DNA from 2 places in the Streptococcus mitis genome. Region 2 is predicted to be linked to the other one. Evidence: riboswitches for the same ligand, from Rfam matches in the RefSeq annotation. Region 2 holds a riboswitch; the other holds the start of a gene.
The links. A riboswitch is a leader RNA that binds a small molecule or an ion and turns the genes downstream of it on or off. The one in region 2 is predicted to bind thiamine pyrophosphate.
Positions count from the first base shown of each region.

Region 1: linked by a shared signal. The riboswitch ahead of M594_RS09810 (thiamine-binding protein) and the one ahead of thiD (bifunctional hydroxymethylpyrimidine kinase/phosphomethylpyrimidine kinase) in region 2 are both predicted to bind thiamine pyrophosphate.

Region 1 is NZ_CP047883.1:2,036,441-2,046,142, reverse strand. It holds gene M594_RS09820 (SIALI-17 repeat-containing surface protein) at 1-2,108, shown strand, start outside; gene polA (DNA polymerase I) at 2,228-4,861, shown strand; TPP riboswitch at 4,963-5,065, shown strand; gene M594_RS09810 (thiamine-binding protein) at 5,134-5,424, shown strand; gene M594_RS09805 (ABC transporter permease) at 5,387-6,145, shown strand; gene M594_RS09800 (ABC transporter substrate-binding protein) at 6,184-7,191, shown strand; gene M594_RS09795 (ABC transporter ATP-binding protein) at 7,191-7,919, shown strand; gene M594_RS09790 (CtsR family transcriptional regulator) at 8,038-8,496, shown strand; gene M594_RS09785 (ATP-dependent Clp protease ATP-binding subunit) at 8,498-9,702, shown strand, end outside.
Region 2 is NZ_CP047883.1:1,476,957-1,486,658, forward strand. It holds gene spxB (pyruvate oxidase) at 1-633, opposite strand, end outside; gene M594_RS07240 (heavy metal translocating P-type ATPase) at 956-3,199, opposite strand; gene M594_RS07245 (cupredoxin domain-containing protein) at 3,209-3,580, opposite strand; gene M594_RS07250 (CopY/TcrY family copper transport repressor) at 3,591-3,986, opposite strand; TPP riboswitch at 4,170-4,267, shown strand; gene thiD (bifunctional hydroxymethylpyrimidine kinase/phosphomethylpyrimidine kinase) at 4,351-5,142, shown strand; gene thiE (thiamine phosphate synthase) at 5,302-5,934, opposite strand; gene M594_RS07265 (hydroxyethylthiazole kinase) at 5,927-6,730, opposite strand; gene thiW (energy coupling factor transporter S component ThiW) at 6,730-7,254, opposite strand; gene tenA (thiaminase II) at 7,259-7,951, opposite strand; gene M594_RS07280 (energy-coupling factor transporter transmembrane component T) at 7,962-8,612, opposite strand; gene M594_RS07285 (ATP-binding cassette domain-containing protein) at 8,614-9,702, opposite strand, start outside.

The DNA.
Region 1 (9,702 bases), 560 kb from region 2:
AAGAAGTAAAAAAAGCAGAAGCAAAAGAAGCTGCAGAACCAGCTAAACCAGCTGAAGAAACTCCAGAGGAAGAAGCTGAACCAACCGAAGCTGAAAAAGCTGCTAAAGCTAAAGCAGAGGCTGATGCTAAAGTTGCTGAATTAGAGAAGAAAGCTGCTGAAGAAGCTAAAAAAGTAGAAGAAGCTACAGCTAAAGCTAAAAAAGAAGCTGTTGATGTAACTGCTGCTGAGACTGCAAAAGCAGAAGCAGACAAAGCTAAAGCTGATGCAGAAGCTGAATTAGCTAAGGCTAAAGAAGAAGCAGCTAAAGCAAAATCTAAAGTTGAAGAAGAAGTTAAAAAAGAAGAAGACGCTAAAAAAGAAGAAGCAGCTAACTTAGAAGCTTTGAAAGGTGCTTTAGAGCAACTTGAAAAAAAAGCTGAAGATAAAGTCAACAAGGATGCTAGCATCAAGCCAGAAGATAAAGCGAAAGCTATCGAAGAAGCAAAAGCTGAAATCGGTAAAGAAGCTTTATTAAAAGCGATTGAAGATGGAGTTCTTACAGCTACTCAAGCTATAGATGAATTCCTCAACGATGCCAACACAAAAGATAAAGCTCCTGAAGCTTATAAAACTAAAGAATTAACTGCTGACGAAACTAAAAAAATTGAAGAAGCAGCTAAAAAAGAAGCTTCTAAACCAATTGTCAAAAAACTTACAGACATTGCTGATGATTTAGCTGAAAAAATTGAAAAATTAACTAAAGAAGCTGAGGAAGATAAGGCTGACGCTGCTGAAAAAGCTAAGGTAGTAGAAGAGAAAAATGCTACATTAGAGAAACAAAAAGAAACTTTAGAAAAAGCTAAAACTGCTCTTGAAACTGCTAAGAAATACAATGCGGATCAAACTATCCAAGATGGATTGCAAGATGCTGTAACTAAACTAGAAGTTTCAGTTGCTTCTGCTAAAGCAGCAGCTGATGAAGCTAAGGCCAATTTCGACGAAGTGAACGAAGCAGTTCAAGAGGATGACGATGCAATTGCCAAACTAACTGAGAATTACAACGCAACTTTAGGTTACATCGAAAACTTAAAAGAGGTTCCTAAGGGTGAAGAATCGAAAGACTTTAGTGGTGGTGTAAGTCCTAGTGATGCACCTTCTGATGATGCTAAACAACCTGACCAAGTTCCAAGTGCTCCTAACGCTCCTGAATTCAACGGTGGTGTGAATCCTAGTGACTCTCCTGCTGGGGATAATGGCTCTGATTTCAATGGTGGGGTAAATGATGCAACACCTCCTACTGTAGCTGATGCTCCTGAATATAGTGGAGGAGTTAATGCGGCTGATGCTCCTGTAGCTGAGGTAGCCCCTGAATTCACTGGAACTCTTGCAACCAATACACCTGTGAATGAAAATGGAGAAGCATTATTGCCTCCTGTAGCTGCGGTAGCTCAAGAATTCACTGGAACTCTTGCAACCAATACACCTGTGAATGAAAATGGAGAAGCATTATTGCCTCCTGTAGCTGAGGTAGCTTCAGAATTCAACAGTGGAGTTAATAGTTTAGAAGCAGCTGTTAATGAAGTTCCAGAATATAAAGGTGGTGCTAATTTTGTCTTAGCAGCTGTTAACGAAGTTCCAGAATATACAGGGCCTTTATCTACAAATGGTGAAGACGCTACAGTGAATAATGTTCCAGCGTATGCAGAGACAGGTGCCCCAGCGATTAGCGGAGTTCCAGCGTATGCAGAAACAGGCGGACCAGCAATTACTGAAGTCCCAGCGTATGCAGAGACAGGCGCCCCAGCAATTACTGAAGTCCCAGCGTATGCAGAGACAGGCGCCCCAGCAATTACTGAAGTCCCAGCGTATGCAGAGACAGGCGCCCCAGCAATTAACGAAGTTCCAGCGTATGCAGAAGTAGGCGCCCCAGCGATTACTGAAGTTCCAGAATATACTCTTACAACAGCAGGTACTAACAAGGATAATACTTATCAAGCACCAGCAGCAAAAGCAGAAGATAAAAAAGAACTTCCAAATACTGGTGGTAAAGATAATGTTGCAGTTGCATCATTAGGATTCCTTGGATTGTTCCTCGGTGCCCTTCCATTTGTGAAACGTAAGAACTAATTTATTTTCGTAGCTTGAAAGAGAGGGAATACCTTCCTTCTCTTTTTAATATTATCTTAGTTTCTATCAGGGAACTCTTCCCAATGGTATTTTTTGGTGCTTTCCTTTATAATGGGTGTATGGATAAGAAAAAATTATTATTGATTGATGGGTCTTCTGTTGCTTTTCGAGCGTTTTTTGCGCTCTATCAGCAGTTGGACCGTTTTAAGAATGCGGCTGGCTTGCATACCAATGCGATTTATGGCTTTCAGTTGATGTTGAGCCATTTGTTGGAGCGGGTTGAACCTAGTCATATTTTGGTGGCTTTTGATGCGGGAAAGACGACCTTCCGTACAGAGATGTATGCGGACTATAAGGGTGGTCGTGCTAAGACTCCTGATGAGTTTCGTGAGCAATTTCCCTTCATTCGTGAGTTGCTGGATCATATGGGGATTCGTCACTATGAGTTGGCTCAGTATGAGGCGGATGACATTATTGGGACGCTGGATAAGCTAGCAGAGCAGGATGGTTTTGATATTACCATTGTCAGTGGGGACAAGGATTTGATTCAACTGACGGATGAGCATACGGTGGTTGAGATTTCCAAGAAAGGTGTGGCTGAGTTTGAGGCCTTTACGCCAGAATATCTTATGGAAAAGATGGGCATTACACCGACTCAGTTTATCGATCTCAAGGCGCTCATGGGTGATAAGTCGGATAATATCCCTGGGGTGACCAAAATCGGTGAAAAGACAGGTATCAAGCTCTTGCTGGAGCATGGTTCGCTTGAGGGGATTTATGAAAACATCGATGGGATGAAGGCTTCTAAGATGAAGGAAAATCTCATCAATGATAAGGAACAGGCCTTTTTGTCTAAAACACTGGCGACCATTGATACCAAGGCACCGATTGAGATTGGTTTAGAGGATTTGGTCTATAGTGGTCCAGATGTTGAAAATCTTGGGAAATTCTACGATGAGATGGGATTCAAACAGTTCAAGCAGGCTTTAAATGTGTCGTCAGCTGATGTGGCTGAGAGTTTGGATTTTACTATTGTTGACCAAGTCACTCAAGATATGCTGAGTGAAGAGTCTATCTTCCATTTTGAGCTTTTTGGAGAGAATTACCATACGGATGATTTGGTTGGATTTGCCTGGTCTTGTGGCGATAAGCTCTATGCTACAGACAAGCTTGAGCTTTTGCAAGACCCGATTTTCAAGAATTTTTTAGAAAAAACACCTCTGAGAGTTTATGACTTCAAGAAAGCCAAAGTTCTCTTGCATCGTTTTGGTGTGGATTTGCAGGCGCCTGCTTTTGACAGTCGCTTGGCTAAATACCTCCTTTCGACTGTGGAGGACAATGAAATTGCGACCATCGCGAGTCTTTACGGTCAGACTTACTTGGTTGATGATGAAACTTTCTACGGTAAGGGTGTCAAGAAGGCCATTCCTGAACGTGAGAAATTCTTGGAGCACTTGGCTCGTAAGCTTGCTGTTTTGTTTGAGACTGCGCCTATTTTGCTTGAAAAACTCAGTGAAAATGGGCAATTAGAGCTTCTTTATGATATGGAACAACCTCTAGCTTTTGTCCTTGCCAAGATGGAAATTGCTGGGATTACGGTCAAGAAAGAGACCTTACTTGAGATGCAGGCTGAAAATGAGCTTGTCATTGAAAAACTGACTCAGGAGATTTACGAACTGGCTGGTGAGGAGTTTAATATCAACTCGCCTAAGCAGTTGGGCGTGCTTCTCTTTGAAAAATTGGGACTTCCTCTAGAATACACTAAGAAAACTAAGACAGGTTATTCGACAGCGGTGGATGTCTTGGAGCGCCTGGCTCCTATTGCTCCGATTGTTAAGAAAATCCTGGATTACCGTCAAATTGCTAAGATTCAATCGACTTATGTAATTGGATTGCAGGACTGGATTTTGGCTGATGGCAAGATTCATACTCGCTATGTGCAGGATTTGACCCAGACTGGACGTCTGTCTAGTGTGGATCCAAACTTGCAAAATATTCCTGTGCGTTTGGAGCAGGGCCGTCTCATTCGTAAGGCTTTTGTGCCTGAGTGGGAGGATAGTGTCCTTCTCAGCTCGGACTATTCACAGATTGAATTGCGTGTTTTGGCACATATCTCTAAAGACGAGCACTTGATTAAGGCCTTCCAAGAGGGAGCGGACATCCATACTTCGACAGCCATGCGGGTCTTTGGCATTGAGCGTCCTGAGGATGTGACTGCAAACGACCGTCGCAATGCCAAGGCTGTCAACTTTGGAGTGGTTTACGGGATTTCAGACTTTGGCTTGTCTAATAATTTGGGCATTAGCCGTAAGGAGGCCAAAGCCTATATTGATACCTACTTTGAACGATTCCCAGGTATTAAAAACTACATGGATGAAGTGGTGCGTGAGGCGCGTGATAAGGGCTATGTGGAGACCCTCTTTAAACGTCGTCGTGAGTTGCCAGATATCAATTCGCGCAACTTCAATATTCGTGGTTTTGCAGAGCGGACTGCTATCAACTCTCCTATTCAGGGATCGGCGGCAGATATTCTCAAGATTGCTATGATTCAGCTGGATAAAGCCTTGGTTGCAGGTGGTTATCAGACCAAGATGCTGTTACAAGTGCACGATGAAATCGTCCTTGAAGTTCCTAAATCTGAATTGGCAGAGATGAAAAAATTGGTCAAACAAACCATGGAAGAAGCCATTCAACTCAGTGTTCCCCTCATCGCAGATGAAAATGAAGGTGCAACCTGGTACGAGGCTAAATAAAAAGTTATGTAGAGTTTGAAGCACTTGTTTTCAAACTCTTTTTCATGTTTTTCTGTAAGCAGTTTCCTTGACATTTTTTTGGTTTTGCGCTATCATATGTCCATATAATATATGGGAGTCTGTGTACAGTCTGAGAGGAAGCGTTAAGCTTCGACCGCACCTGATCTGGGTAATGCCAGCGTAGGGAACGATACTTAGTCTAATCTTGACCTTTTCCATATATGGCAAAGGTTTTTCTTTTTATCAAAGGAAAACGAGAAGAGGAGGTTCTTATGAAAGCAAGCATCGCCTTGCAAATTTTACCCCTATCACAGGGGATTGATCGGATTGCTGTTATCGATCAAGTCATTGCTTATCTGCAAGCTCAAGAGGTGACTATGGTGGTGACACCATTTGAAACGGTCTTGGAAGGGGAGTTTGATGAACTCATGCGCATTCTAAAAGAAGCGCTGGAAGTGGCAGGGCAGGAGGCAGATAATGTCTTTTCTAATGTCAAAATAAATGTAGGAGAGATTTTAAGTATTGATGAGAAACTTGAAAAGTATACTGAGACGACACATTAGTCTATTGGGCTTTCTAGGAGTCTTGTCAATCTGGCAGTTAGCAGGTTTTCTTAAACTTCTCCCCAAGTTTATCCTGCCGACACCTCTTGAAATCCTCCAGTCTTTTGTGCGTGATAGAGAATTTCTCTGGCACCATAGCTGGGCGACCTTGAGAGTGGCTTTGCTAGGTCTAATTTTGGGAGTCTTGATTGCCTGTCTCATGGCTGTGCTCATGGATAGTTTGACTTGGCTCAATGACCTGATTTACCCTATGATGGTGGTCGTTCAGACCATTCCGACTATTGCCATAGCTCCTATCTTGGTCTTGTGGCTCGGTTATGGGATTTTGCCCAAGATTGTCTTGATTATCTTGACGACAACCTTTCCTATCATCGTCAGCATCTTGGACGGTTTTAGGCACTGTGACAAGGATATGCTGACCTTGTTTAGTCTGATGCGAGCCAAACCTTGGCAAATTCTTTGGCATTTTAAAATCCCAGTCAGTTTGCCTTACTTTTATGCAGGTCTGAGGGTCAGTGTCTCCTACGCTTTTATCACAACAGTAGTATCTGAGTGGTTGGGAGGCTTTGAAGGACTAGGTGTCTACATGATTCAGTCCAAGAAATTGTTTCAGTATGATACCATGTTCGCTATTATTATTCTGGTATCGATTATCAGCCTTCTTGGTATGAAATTGGTCGATGTCAGCGAGAAATATGTTATTAAATGGAAACGTTCGTAGAATTAGAATGTTTCGGAAAAAGAAAAGAGGAAATCAAAATGAAAAAAACATGGAAAGTGTTTTTAACTGTTTTAACAGCTCTTGTAGCTGTTGTGCTTGTGGCCTGTGGTCAAGGAACTGCTTCCAAGGACAACAAAGAAGCAGAACTTAAGAAGATTGACTTTATCCTAGACTGGACACCAAATACCAACCACACAGGGCTTTATGTGGCTAAGGAAAAAGGCTACTTCAAGGAAGCTGGGGTGGATGTTGATTTGAAATTGCCACCAGAAGAAAGTTCTTCTGACTTGGTTATTAACGGTAAGGCACCATTTGCAGTCTATTTCCAAGACTATATGGCTAAAAAATTGGAAAAAGGGGCAGGAATTACTGCCGTTGCAGCTATCGTAGAACACAATACATCAGGAATCATCTCTCGTAAATCTGACAATGTAGCTAGTCCAAAAGACTTGGTTGGTAAGAAATACGGAACTTGGAATGACCCAACTGAACTTGCTATGTTGAAAACCTTGGTAGAATCACAAGGTGGGGACTTTGAGAAGGTTGAAAAAGTACCAAATAACGACTCAAACTCAATTACACCGATTGCCAATGGAGTATTTGATACTGCATGGATCTACTACGGATGGGATGGTATCCTTGCCAAATCTCAAGGTGTAGATGCTAACTTTATGTACTTGAAAGACTACGTTAAAGAATTTGACTATTACTCACCAGTCATCATTGCTAACAACGACTACCTCAAAGACAACAAAGAAGAAGCACGTAAAGTCATCCAAGCTATCAAAAAAGGATACCAATATGCTATGGAGCATCCAGAGGAAGCAGCTGATATCCTCATCAAAAATGCACCTGAACTCAAGGAAAAACGTGACTTTGTCATCGAATCTCAAAAATACTTGTCAAAAGAATACGCAAGCGACAAGGAAAAATGGGGGCAATTTGATGCAGCTCGCTGGAATGCCTTCTACAAATGGGATAAAGAAAATGGTATCCTTAAAGAAGACTTGACAGACAAAGGCTTCACCAACGAATTTGTGAAATAATGACAGAAATAAGACTAGAACACGTCAGTTATGCCTACGGACAAGATAGGATTTTAGAGGATATCAATCTGAAAGTGACTTCAGGTGAAGTGGTTTCTATCCTAGGCCCAAGTGGTGTTGGTAAGACTACGCTTTTCAACTTAATTGCGGGGATTTTAGAAGTTCAGTCAGGGAGAATTGTCCTTGATGGTGAAGAAAATCCCAAGGGGCGCGTGAGTTATATGTTACAAAAGGATCTGCTCTTGGAGCACAAGACGGTGCTTGGTAATATCATTCTGCCCCTCTTGATTCAAAAGGTGGATAAGGCAGAAGCTATTGCTCGCGCAGATGAAATTCTTGCGACCTTCCAGTTGACAGCTGTAAGAGATAAATACCCTCATGAACTCAGTGGTGGGATGCGCCAGCGTGTAGCCTTACTCCGGACTTACCTTTTCGGGCACAAGCTCTTTCTCTTAGATGAGGCCTTTAGCGCCTTGGATGAGATAACCAAGATGGAACTCCATGCTTGGTATCTGGAGATTCACAAGCAGTTGCAATTGACGACCCTGATTATTACGCATAGTATTGAGGAGGCCCTCAATCTCAGCGACCGTATCTATATCTTGAAAAATCGCCCTGGGCAGATTGTTTCAGAAATTAAACTAGATTGGTCTGAAGATGAGGACAAGGAAGTTCAAAAAATTGCCTACAAACGTCAAATCTTGGCAGAATTAGGCTTAGATAAGTAGAAAAATAGGGAGTTGGTGAAGATTATCCTTTACCAGCGCCCTTTTTCTTTTAAAAATGAGAAAATTTCGGTATAATAGTCAAAGATAGTCAAGGTTTAAAGAGAGAGGTGGGTTTGTAATGAGATTTAAAAATACATCGGATCATATTGAGGCCTACATCAAGGCGATTTTAGATCAATCTGGAATTGTGGAGTTGCAACGGAGTCAGTTGGCAGATACTTTTCAGGTTGTTCCCAGTCAGATTAACTATGTGATCAAGACACGCTTTACGGAAAGTAGGGGCTACTTGGTTGAAAGTAAGCGTGGTGGCGGAGGCTATATTCGTATAGGACGGATTGAGTTTTCTAGTCATCATGAAATGCTCAAGGAGCTGCTTTACTCAATTGGTGAGCGGATCAGTCAAGAAATTTATGAGGATATTCTACAGCTTTTGGTTGAGCAGGAATTGATGAGCAAGCAGGAGATGAATTTGCTGGTAGCAGTAGCTTTGGATCGCGTTCTAGGAGAAGAAGCACCAGTCCTTCGAGCAAACATGCTACGACAGGTCATACAAGAGGTAGATAGAAAAGGGAAGTAAGATGAACTATTCAAAAGCGTTGAATGAATGTATCGAAAGTGCCTACATGGTTGCTGGCCATTTTGGAGCTCGTTATCTAGAGTCTTGGCATTTGTTGATTGCCATGTCCAATCACAGTTATAGTGTGGCAGGGGCGACTTTAAATGATTATCCATATGAGATGGACCGTTTAGAAGAGGTGGCTTTGGAACTGACTGAAACAGACTATAGCCAGGATGAAACTTTTACGGAATTGCCGTTTTCCCATCGTTTGCAGGTTCTTTTTGACGAAGCAGAGTATGTAGCGTCAGTGGTCCATGCTAAGGTGCTAGGGACAGAGCACCTCCTTTATGCGATTTTGCATGATGGCAATGCCTTGGCGACTCGTATCTTGGAGAGGGCTGGTTTTTCTTATGAAGACAAGAAAGATCAGGTCAAGATTGCTGCCCTTCGTCGAAATTTAGAAGAACGTGCAGGTTGGACTCGTGAAGACCTCAAGGCTTTACGTCAACGTCATCGTACAGTAGCTGACAAGCAAAATTCTATGGCCAATATGATGGGCATGCCGCAGACTCCGAGCGGTGGTCTCGAGGACTATACGCATGATTTGACAGAGCAAGCGCGTTCTGGCAAGTTAGAACCAGTCATCGGTCGGGACAAGGAAATCTCGCGTATGATTCAAATATTGAGTCGGAAGACAAAGAATAATCCTGTCTTGGTTGGAGATGCTGGTGTCGGGAAAACTGCTCTGGCGCTTGGTCTTGCCCAGCGAATTGCTAGTGGGGATGTACCTGTGGAAATGGCTAAGATGCGCGTGTTAGAGCTGGATTTGATGAATGTCGTTGCAGGGACACGTTTCCGTGGTGACTTTGAAGAACGCATGAACAATATCATCAAGGATATTGAGGAAGATGGGCAAGTCATCCTCTTTATCGATGAACTTCATACCATCATGGGTTCTGGGAGTGGAATTGATTCGACTCTGGATGCGGCCAATATCTTGAAACCAGCCTTGGCGCGTGGAACTTTGAGAACGGTTGGTGCGACCACTCAGGAAGAATACCAAAAACACATCGAAAAAGATGCGGCCCTTTCTCGTCGATTCGCCAAAGTGACGATCGAAGAGCCAAGTGTGGCCGACAGTATGGTCATTTTGCAAGGTTTGAAGGTGACTTATGAGAAACATCACCGTGTGCAAATCACAGATGAAGCGGTTGAAACAGCTGT
Region 2 (9,702 bases):
GATAACTGGACGTTCAGCATTGTTCAAGATTTCAACAGCTTTGTCGATTTCAACTTCGTTCAAAGCAGGAGCGATGAATGAACGTTCGTATGAACCTGAACCGTAGTATGAATTTTCGTCGATTTCTTGGAAACCGAAGTTTACTGGGATTTCAACAACAGCTGGACCTTTTTTAGAAACTGCAGCACGGCAAGCTTCGTCGATTACTTTTGGCAATTGCTCAGCGTAAGCTACACGTTTGTTGTATACAGCGATACCGTTGTACATTGGGTTTTGGTTCAATTCTTGGAAAGCATCCATGTTGAGTTCGTTAACTGGACGTGATCCAAGGATTGCTAGGAATGGAGTGTTATCCATAGCTGCATCGTAAACACCGTTAATCAAGTGAGTCGCACCTGGACCACCTGAACCAACTGCAACCCCGATTGAGCCGCCGAATTTAGCTTGCATAACCGCTGCAAGAGCACCTGTTTCTTCGTGACGAACTTGCAAGAAGCGGATATCTTTGTCTTCAGCCAAAGCATCCATCAATGAGCTGAGTGTTCCTGATGGGATACCATAGATTGTGTCTACGCCCCATGTTTTCAATACATTAAGCATTGCTGCAGATGCAGTAATTTTCCCTTGAGTCATAATGATAACTCTCCTTCAAATATTTTTAAATCTACTAAAAAAGGTTTCATATAGTTTTTGAAAACGTTTCAGTAAATTTTTACAATACTAATTTATCACATTTATTTTGACTTTACTAAGAATCTGCTCAGAAGTTTTTATTCTCTATTACAGTACAGTTTGAAAACGTTTTTAGCTTCTGTTTTATAATACTCAATGAAAATCACAGAGCAAACTAGGAAGCTCGCCACAGGTTGCTCAAAGCACAGCTTTGAGGTTGCAGACAAAGCTGACGTGGTTGGAAGAGATTTTTGAAGAGTATAAAAAGCGAGCAAGCCCGCTTTTAGTCTATTTTACTAAAGTTTAGTAAGAGTGAACTGGTCAGAACGGATACAGAACTAAAGGCCATGGCTAGACCTGCAAGTTCTGGGTTGAGAGCCAGTCCAACACCTGAAAAGACTCCTGCTGCAATCGGAATTCCGGCGACATTGTAGATAAAGGCCCAGAAAAGATTGAGCAGAATACGATTAAAGGTTTTCTTACTCATGTCAAAGGCACGCACCACGCCTAAGAGATTATTGGTTGTCAACACCAAATCTGCTGATTCGATGGCAATATCTGTTCCAGCTCCCATAGCAATTCCCACATCCGCTACACTGAGGGCAGGAGCATCATTGATACCATCACCAACAAAGGCTACTTTGCCAGCCACTTGTAGTTTATGGATTTCATGGGCTTTTTCTTCTGGCAAGACACCTGCAATGACCTCTTCGATTCCGATTTGATCTGCAATAGCACGCGCCACACCTGCATTGTCTCCTGTCAGCATGACTGTTTTAAGACCTCGTTTTTTCAACTGACTGATGGCAAGCTTAGCATTTTCCTTAGGAATATCTTGCAGAGCAAGCAAGCCTTTGATTTCATTGTCCACAGCTAAGAAAACAACTGTCTTAGCTTCTTTTTCCAGTTCTTCTAGTTTTTCTTGATAAGTGCTAGAAATGTTCATGCCATCCAGCATTTTAGCATTTCCAAGCAGAACTTGTTTTCCATTGATTTGCCCTGAAACACCTTTTCCGTGCAAGGCTTGGAAATTTTCAACAGTTTGAAGCTCAAGTCCAGCTTCACTCGCTCGTTTCACAACGGCTTCAGCCAGTGGGTGTTGAGAAGCTTCTTCCAAGGAAGCTGCCAATCCAAGCACTTCTACTTCGTCTCCGATGATATCTGTGACCACAGGTTTCCCTTCAGTCAAAGTCCCTGTTTTATCAAAGACAATGGTTTGGACTTTCTGGATTTCCTGTAGAACCGTTCCATTTTTGAGGAGAACTCCCATCTTGGCACTGCGACCTGTCCCCACCATAAGGGCTGTCGGTGTTGCAAGTCCCAATGCACAAGGGCAGGCAATAATCAGAACTGCTACTCCATAGAGAAGCGAAGACACAAAGCTCGCTCCAAGCACAACTACACTATCCCTGAGCAAGACGAACCAAACCCAAAAGGTCACAATCCCTAAAATGACAACTGCTGGGACAAAAATCCCTGAAATTTTATCCGTCAAGTCCTGAATCGGTGCACGACTGGTTTGAGCTTTCTTCACAAAATCCACAATCTGAGCCAAAACAGTCTCTGAACCAACTTTTTCTGCTCTAAAAACAAGTGTTCCACTATTATTGATGGTTGAACCAATGACGGTATCTCCAACTGTCTTGTCCACAGGCAGACTCTCACCAGTCACCATAGACTCATCAATACTAGAGATACCTTCTACTACGACACCATCAACCGCAATCTTTTCACCGGGACGCACTCGAATCAGGTCACCTACCTTGACTTGCTCCAAAGGGACTTGAACATAGTTATCCTCACGCAAGACTTCTGCAGTTTTAGCCTGCAAGTCAAGTAATTTCTCCACAGCTTGGGAAGTATTTTTCCGCATTTTCTCCTCAAAAACGGCTCCCATAAGAACGAAGAAGAAGATAAAGGCAGCACTTTCAAAGTAAACGGGGAGGCCAGCGAAGAGGGCAACTAAGCTATAGAAATAGGCCACTAGGGTTCCCAGAGCAACCAAGGTATCCATGTTGGCATTGTGCTTTTTAAAACTAGCCCAAGCACTTTGGATATAAGGACCACCTGCTACTAGCATAATCGGTGTTGTGGCTAAAAAGGTGCCCCAACGCATGACTTGGTGACTAATTCCTCCTGTCGACATCCCAATCATGAGGATCACAAGAGGCACAGTAAAGATACTAGTAATCCAAAAACGCTGTAAAAGTGATAGAGATTTTCGAGTCTTCTCAACGACTGTATAACTTCCCTTTTGCATCTTCATGCCACAAGAAAATTCATGTTGACCTAATTCTTGAGGTGTAAAACGAATGACTTTCTCCTCATCTACGCCGATTGGTTCCAAGATGCCTTCTTCTTCAAACAGAATTTCCTTGTAACAGTTTGAAGGAGTTACTCGATGAAAGGTAATCTCAGCTGGAATCCCTTTTTGAAGCTGTATATGAGCTGGATGGTAGCCTTTGTCTGCCGTGATACTAATTTTTTGAACACCATTTTCAAGACTTGCTTTTACAATTTCAGTCATATCATTCTCCTATTCTACAATCATCTTACCGTGCATCATATTCATGCCACAAGAGAAACCATACTCTCCAGCCTGCTCAGGCGTGATTTCCACTACATACTCTTCACCCATTGGCAGGTCCGCATGTACACCAAAGTCTGGAAAAACAATTTGGTCCAGACAGGGTGAAGGGTCCTTACGGTCAAAGACAATGCGGGCTGGCACTGATTTCTTGAGGATAATCAACTCAGGCGTATAGCCACCCATGACATCCACTCGAATCTCTTGGTAGCCGTTTTTTTGCTGGGCCTTTTGTCCAGATTTTTCAGGCTTTTTGAAAAACCAAAACAAGATAAACGCGATAAGGGCAATACAAATAATAGTTACAATGCTATTTAACATGACGTCTCCTTTACATACAATTACATTTTACTTCTGTTACAGCGCTTGATTTCTTCTCAGAAATCACAGCTTCCAAGTCTTCTAAGTCAGCCTGAGTAAAATCACATTCAGCAATCAAATCAGCCAACAAGTTCTTAATCCTACGAGAACAAACCTTGTCCTTGATATCTTTAACAAGCAAGTCTCGACTTTGATCCAAAGTTAAAAGGGCTGAATAGACAAAGGACTTGCCTTCTTTTTTCCGAGTCAAACACTCTTTCTCAACCAAACGAGCCAAAAGAGTTTGAATGGTCGACTTGGACCAGTCGAACCGCTCCGCCAGAACCCTGATCAAATCCATACTGGTCTGCTCCCCTTGCATCCAAATAATCTTCATGACCTGCCATTCTGCATCTGAAATCTGCATAATCACACCTCCAAAATCTACATTTGTCAATTACAATTATCAGTATACCCTTAAAATCTACATTTGTCAACTATGAAATTAATCTTTTCTGCGAAAAATAGAATCTTAACAATATGATAAAGGATTTGCAGTCAAATTTTACTATATAAACTATAAAAATATGCTATACTAAAGAAAAAAGAAAACAACCACTAGGGGTGCGTAAAGCTGAGATTAACGACTGTTAGACCCTTTGACTCAATCTAGGTAATGCTAGCTGATGGAAGTGGAATTGATAATGGGGACTAGCAGTCTTCTATTACTTTTCTAAAACTGACCAGCTTGTTCTTAAGAATACAAACTTCAGTTGGTTGGGAGGTTTTAGATGACTTATTTACCCGTTGCTTTGACCATTGCAGGGACTGACCCTAGTGGTGGTGCTGGCATTATGGCTGATTTAAAGTCATTCCAAGCTAGAGATGTCTATGGAATGGCCGTTGTAACCAGTCTTGTCGCTCAAAATACCAGAGGCGTTCAATTAATCGAGCACGTTTCTCCTCAAATGTTGAAAGCCCAATTGGAGAGTGTCTTTTCGGATATCAAGCCTCAGGCTGTAAAAACTGGGATGTTGGCAACTACCGAAATCATGGAAATCATCCAGCCCTATCTTAAAAAGCTGGACTGTCCCTACGTCCTTGACCCTGTTATGGTCGCTACGAGCGGAGACACCCTGATTGATACCAGTGCCAGAAGCTACCTAAAAACAAACCTGCTTCCACTTGCTACCATCATCACACCCAATCTTCCTGAGGCAGAAGAGATTGTTGGTTTTTCAATCCATGATCCCGAAGACATGGAGCGTGCTGGTCGCCTGATTTTAAAAGAATTTGGTCCTCAGTCTGTGGTCATCAAAGGTGGCCATCTCGAAGGCGGTGCCAAAGACTTCCTCTTTACCAAGGATGACCAATTTGTCTGGGAAAGCCCAAGAATTCAAACCTGTCACACCCATGGTACTGGATGTACCTTTGCTGCAGTGATTACTGCTGAACTAGCCAAGGGGAAAACCCTCTATCAAGCAGTCGATAAAGCCAAGGCCTTTATCACGAAAGCTATCCAAGACGCCCCTCAACTCGGTCATGGTTCTGGCCCAGTCAACCATACAAGCTTTAAAGATTAAAAAAACTCTCTAGTTCCCACTTTAAGGGAATTAGAGAGTTTTTATAGTCCTCGAAAATCTCTTCAAACTACGTCAGCTTTATCTACAACCTCAAAGCTGTGCTTTGAGCAACCTGTGACTAGCTTCCTAGTTTGCTCTGTGATTTTCATTTAGTATTAATTAGAAAATAATATCATCCAACTTTGTCAAAAAAGCTTGTGTTTTTGCCTCTATATCTTCTGCCTGCATCAAATCACGCACGACAGCTACACCAGCTATACCCGTGCCGATAAGTTGGTCAATATTCTCTGATGTCAAGCCGCCAATAGCAACTACTGGAATGGCAACCCTTTGGCAAATTGTCTTCAAGGTTGAAATCAGGGTGATAGGCGCATTTTCCTTGGTGGTTGTTGGGAAAATGGCTCCTGTCCCCAAGTAATTCGCCCCTCCTTCTTCTGCCTCGAGGGCTCTTTTTACTGTTTTAGCTGTGACCCCAAGGATTTTTTCAGGGCCCAAGACTTGTCTGGCAACCGAAACTGGTAGCTCATCGTCTCCGATATGCAGACCTGCAGCATCGACTGCAAGACAAACATCCAAACGATCATCGATTATCAAGGGTACCTGATAGGCTTCTGTTATTTCCTTGACTTGTTTTGCCAGTTGATAATATTGATTGGTAGTGAGATTTTTTTCTCGTAGTTGGATGATGGTAACCCCTGAACGGCAAGCCGTCTCAATCTTTTCAAGAAAACTTTCCAAGGAATCTTGGTAGCGATTGGTTACCAGATACAGTCTAAGTGCTTCTCTATTCATAAATATCTCCTTTGATGCCATCTAGCCAATTTTCATCTCTTTTTAGAAGAGAGAGCTGATTGAGAACTTGATAACGAAATTCTTCCAATCCCATTCCTTGTACAAATATTCTCTCGGCAGAGATATTGAGGTAAGAAACTGCTAGGCAAGAAGCTTCAAAGGCCGTTTTTCCTTGGCTGAGAAAAACGGCTGTCAAGGCTCCAACCAAATCTCCCGTCCCTGTTATCCAGTCTAATTCTGCACAGCCATTTCCCAATACAGCAACTTGATTTTCTGAAACGATGAGGTCCTTGAGGCCAGTGACTAAGAATGACATGCCAGGATAAAGCTGACACCAGTCTTTCAAGACTTGAAGTAAATCCTCAGTTTCTTGATCTTTAGCACTCGCATCGACCCCAACGCCGTGGTGTTTTAAGCCAACAAGACTTCGAATTTCCGACATGTTTCCTTTAAGGACCGTAGGTATATAGTCTAAAAGGTCTTTAACTAATCTCTTACGAATGGATGAAGCTGTTACGCCAACCGCATCTACTACCATTGGGAGACCAGCTTGAGCTGCATAAGAAGCTGCCATACGGATTGCTTTTTCCTTCTCAGCTGACAAATGCCCCAAATTGATGAAGAGTGCCTGGCTTTGCTTAGTAAAATCAAGAACCTCACGAGGGTCATCTGCCATGACAGGTTTGCATCCCAGAGCCAAAATCCCATTTGCTAGCATCTCACAAGAAATCTCATTGGTAATACAGTGAATGAGGGAACTAGAGCCTATAGGAAAAGGATTTGATAATTCCAGCATCAGTCTATCCTTTCAGCAAAGAAATATCCCTGCACTTTTTTAAAGAATTCCTGCTTGATTAAAAATCGAAAGGCAATAAAGGAAATCGCTGTACCAATCAAGGTTGCTCCGAAAAATCGAGGAGTGTAGATAAACCAGCTAAGCTTAGCGGCTGATCCTGTAAAGAGTACCATAACAGGATAGGAAACAATTGAACCAATAATACCTGTTCCCAAAATTTCTCCCAAGGCAGAAAAGTAAAATTTTCGACCATACTTATAAAAGAGACCTGCTAGAAGGGCTCCAAAAGTCGCTCCTGTGAGAGCTAAAGGCGGAATCCCTTGTGTCGTCATACGGATAAAGGCTGTGACTGTAGCCATAGCCAAAGCATAAACAGGTCCCATCATGATTCCTGCTAGAATATTGACTACACTGGACATCGGTGCCATTCCCTCAATCCGAAAGATAGGTGTAAGGACTACATCAAGGGCAATCATCATGGATAAAATAGTTAATTTGTGAACTTGTAATTGGTGCTTTCTCATGTTTCTATTCTTCTCCTGTTTCTAAAGACTGTAAATCACTCTTCCATGTCTGGTGTTGGTAGGCCATTTCCCAAAACTTAGCTTCCATATGAACACTGATGTGGAAGGCTTCTAGCATTTTTTTCTTGTCTGTCTCGTCACTTTCTCGATAGAGTTGATTGGCCAGAGCCTCTTCCTCTCTGATCTGCTGCTCCAACTCATCCGTAATATAAGTTTCAATCCATTGTTGGTAGAGAGGATTTGGTGATGGTTTAAGATTAAGGGATTTGCCTATATCATGGTATAACCAAGGACAAGGCAGCAAACTTGCAAAAGCGATGGCTTGATTTGCTTCTTCAAATTGCCGATAAATATGAGAGATATAATGATAGCAGGTTGGAGCGATTGGATGTTGCTCCATTTCCTGATCGCTGATTTCCAATTCCTTGAAAAATTGTTGGCGGATAAATAACTCACCCTCCACTAGACTCTGAGCATTTTGTTTCAAGAGTCTCTTCATCTCTTGGTTTGAAGTCTTTTCAGCCAAGAGATGATAGGCTTCTGAGAAGGCCTTAAGATAGTAAGCATCCTGAATCAAGTAGTAGCGGAAAATTGCAGGTTCTAAATTTCCCTCTTGCAACTGTAAAACAAAGGGGTGATGAAAGGACGCCTGCCAAGCTTCCTTGGATAATTCCATCGCAATATCTGTAAATTCCATAATAACTCCTTTATAAAAATAGACTGGTTTGAAGCAATAAAAAGAAAAGTAGGTAGATTAATTTTGTTTTTTTAGGAATATAAAAAGTCCGATAGCTATTCTCCACCTGTGCATGTTCGTCATATCCATGCGCCGACAGGGCTCTCAGGTAAAGATGGCGCCACCTAAAGACTGTCATCAGAACCTTGCTGTAAATCAAGGGAGACCAAAAATGCAGTTCTTGACCGCGTAATAAGCAAGCTTCCTTGAGGGACTTGATTTCTTGCTGAATAAGGGGGAAGGAATTGAATACCACAATCAAGGCATAGGCCCAAGAGCGTGATAACCCCTTTTGAGCCAAGTACAAGAGAAGCTCTTTTAGGGAAATAGAGGAAACAAAGACAAGGCCAATACAAACGGTCACAAAGGCCCTCGTTCCAAGCATGACTGCCTGCGAAGCATCTCCGTGTAACTGAACTGCCCAGTAGTTGGCCAAAGATGGCAAAATGGCAAGTAGAATCATCCAAGCCAACATCTTAAATCGACGGTAATAGAGCATAAAGAGAATACAAAATGCAACTACTGAGAGATTAAGAGCAATCGAAGGAATAAAAGATGTTTCCAAGGATAAAATCAGCAAGAAGAGACTGATAATCGGTGTCTGGGTTGCTACTTTGACCATACTATCTCACCTCCCTTTGAGCATTGCTACTCTGAGATGTGAGTGGTTTGGTAATTGTCACTTCTTTCACATGACTGAGTCCCTGACTAGTCATCTCAATCCAATAATCAACCACAGAGATCAAGGGATCTAAACGATGGCTAATGACCAGAAAACTTCTTCCTTGATTTCTCTCCTCCACAATCCACTGACAAAAATAATGGCAAGCTCTATCATCCAAACCTGCAAAAGGTTCATCTAGCAAGATCACAGAAGCCTTGCTAGTCAAGATGGTCAAGAGCTGAAGAATCTTTTGCTGGCCACCACTTAATTGATAGGGGCTCTTATCGAGTGCCTGCTCCAAATCAAAATATCGTAAAGCTTGGAAAATTCGCTGATTTCTTTCAGAATCAGGTCCATCTAATTGAAGTTCCTCTCGCAGACTGACTCGGATAAACTGCTTCTCAGCCTCCTGAACAACACCCGTCAAGTCACGATACAGGCTCTTTTTCTTTTTGAGAACCGAACCCTTCCAAGTAATGCACCCCTTATACTTTTGAAATTGAAGAATAGACCGAAAGAGGGTTGATTTCCCGACACCATTGTCACCCAGGATACAGGAAATCCCTTGGTAAAATGTAAAATCAGCAATCGAAAAGAGGGAGCGCTTATCCAGCTCACAAGTCGTTCGGTCCATATGGAATAGTTCTGGGCTAGAAGCAACTTCCTTTGAAACAGCCTGTGTCATCTCAGAGGTAGGGATTTGAAACACTTCCCTTAGTTGTCCATCTCTTAGCTCCACCATATAGTCGATATAGGCTTCATAATCAGATAAATCATGGTCGCACAGGATGACTGCCTTCCCATTAGAGGCTAACTCTTTTAGAATCTCCAATATCTCTATCCTACTCTTGCGGTCAATGGAAGCAAAAGGCTCATCCAAGAGATAGACCCTAGGATTCATAGCAAAGAGAACAGCCAAAGCAGCCTTTTGCTTTTCCCCACCTGATAAGTGATGAATTGGACGGTGCAAGATTTTCTCACAGCGACATTGTCGAACCACCTCTGCTATTTTAGAATCAATTTCCTGAACGGGATGCCCAATATTCTC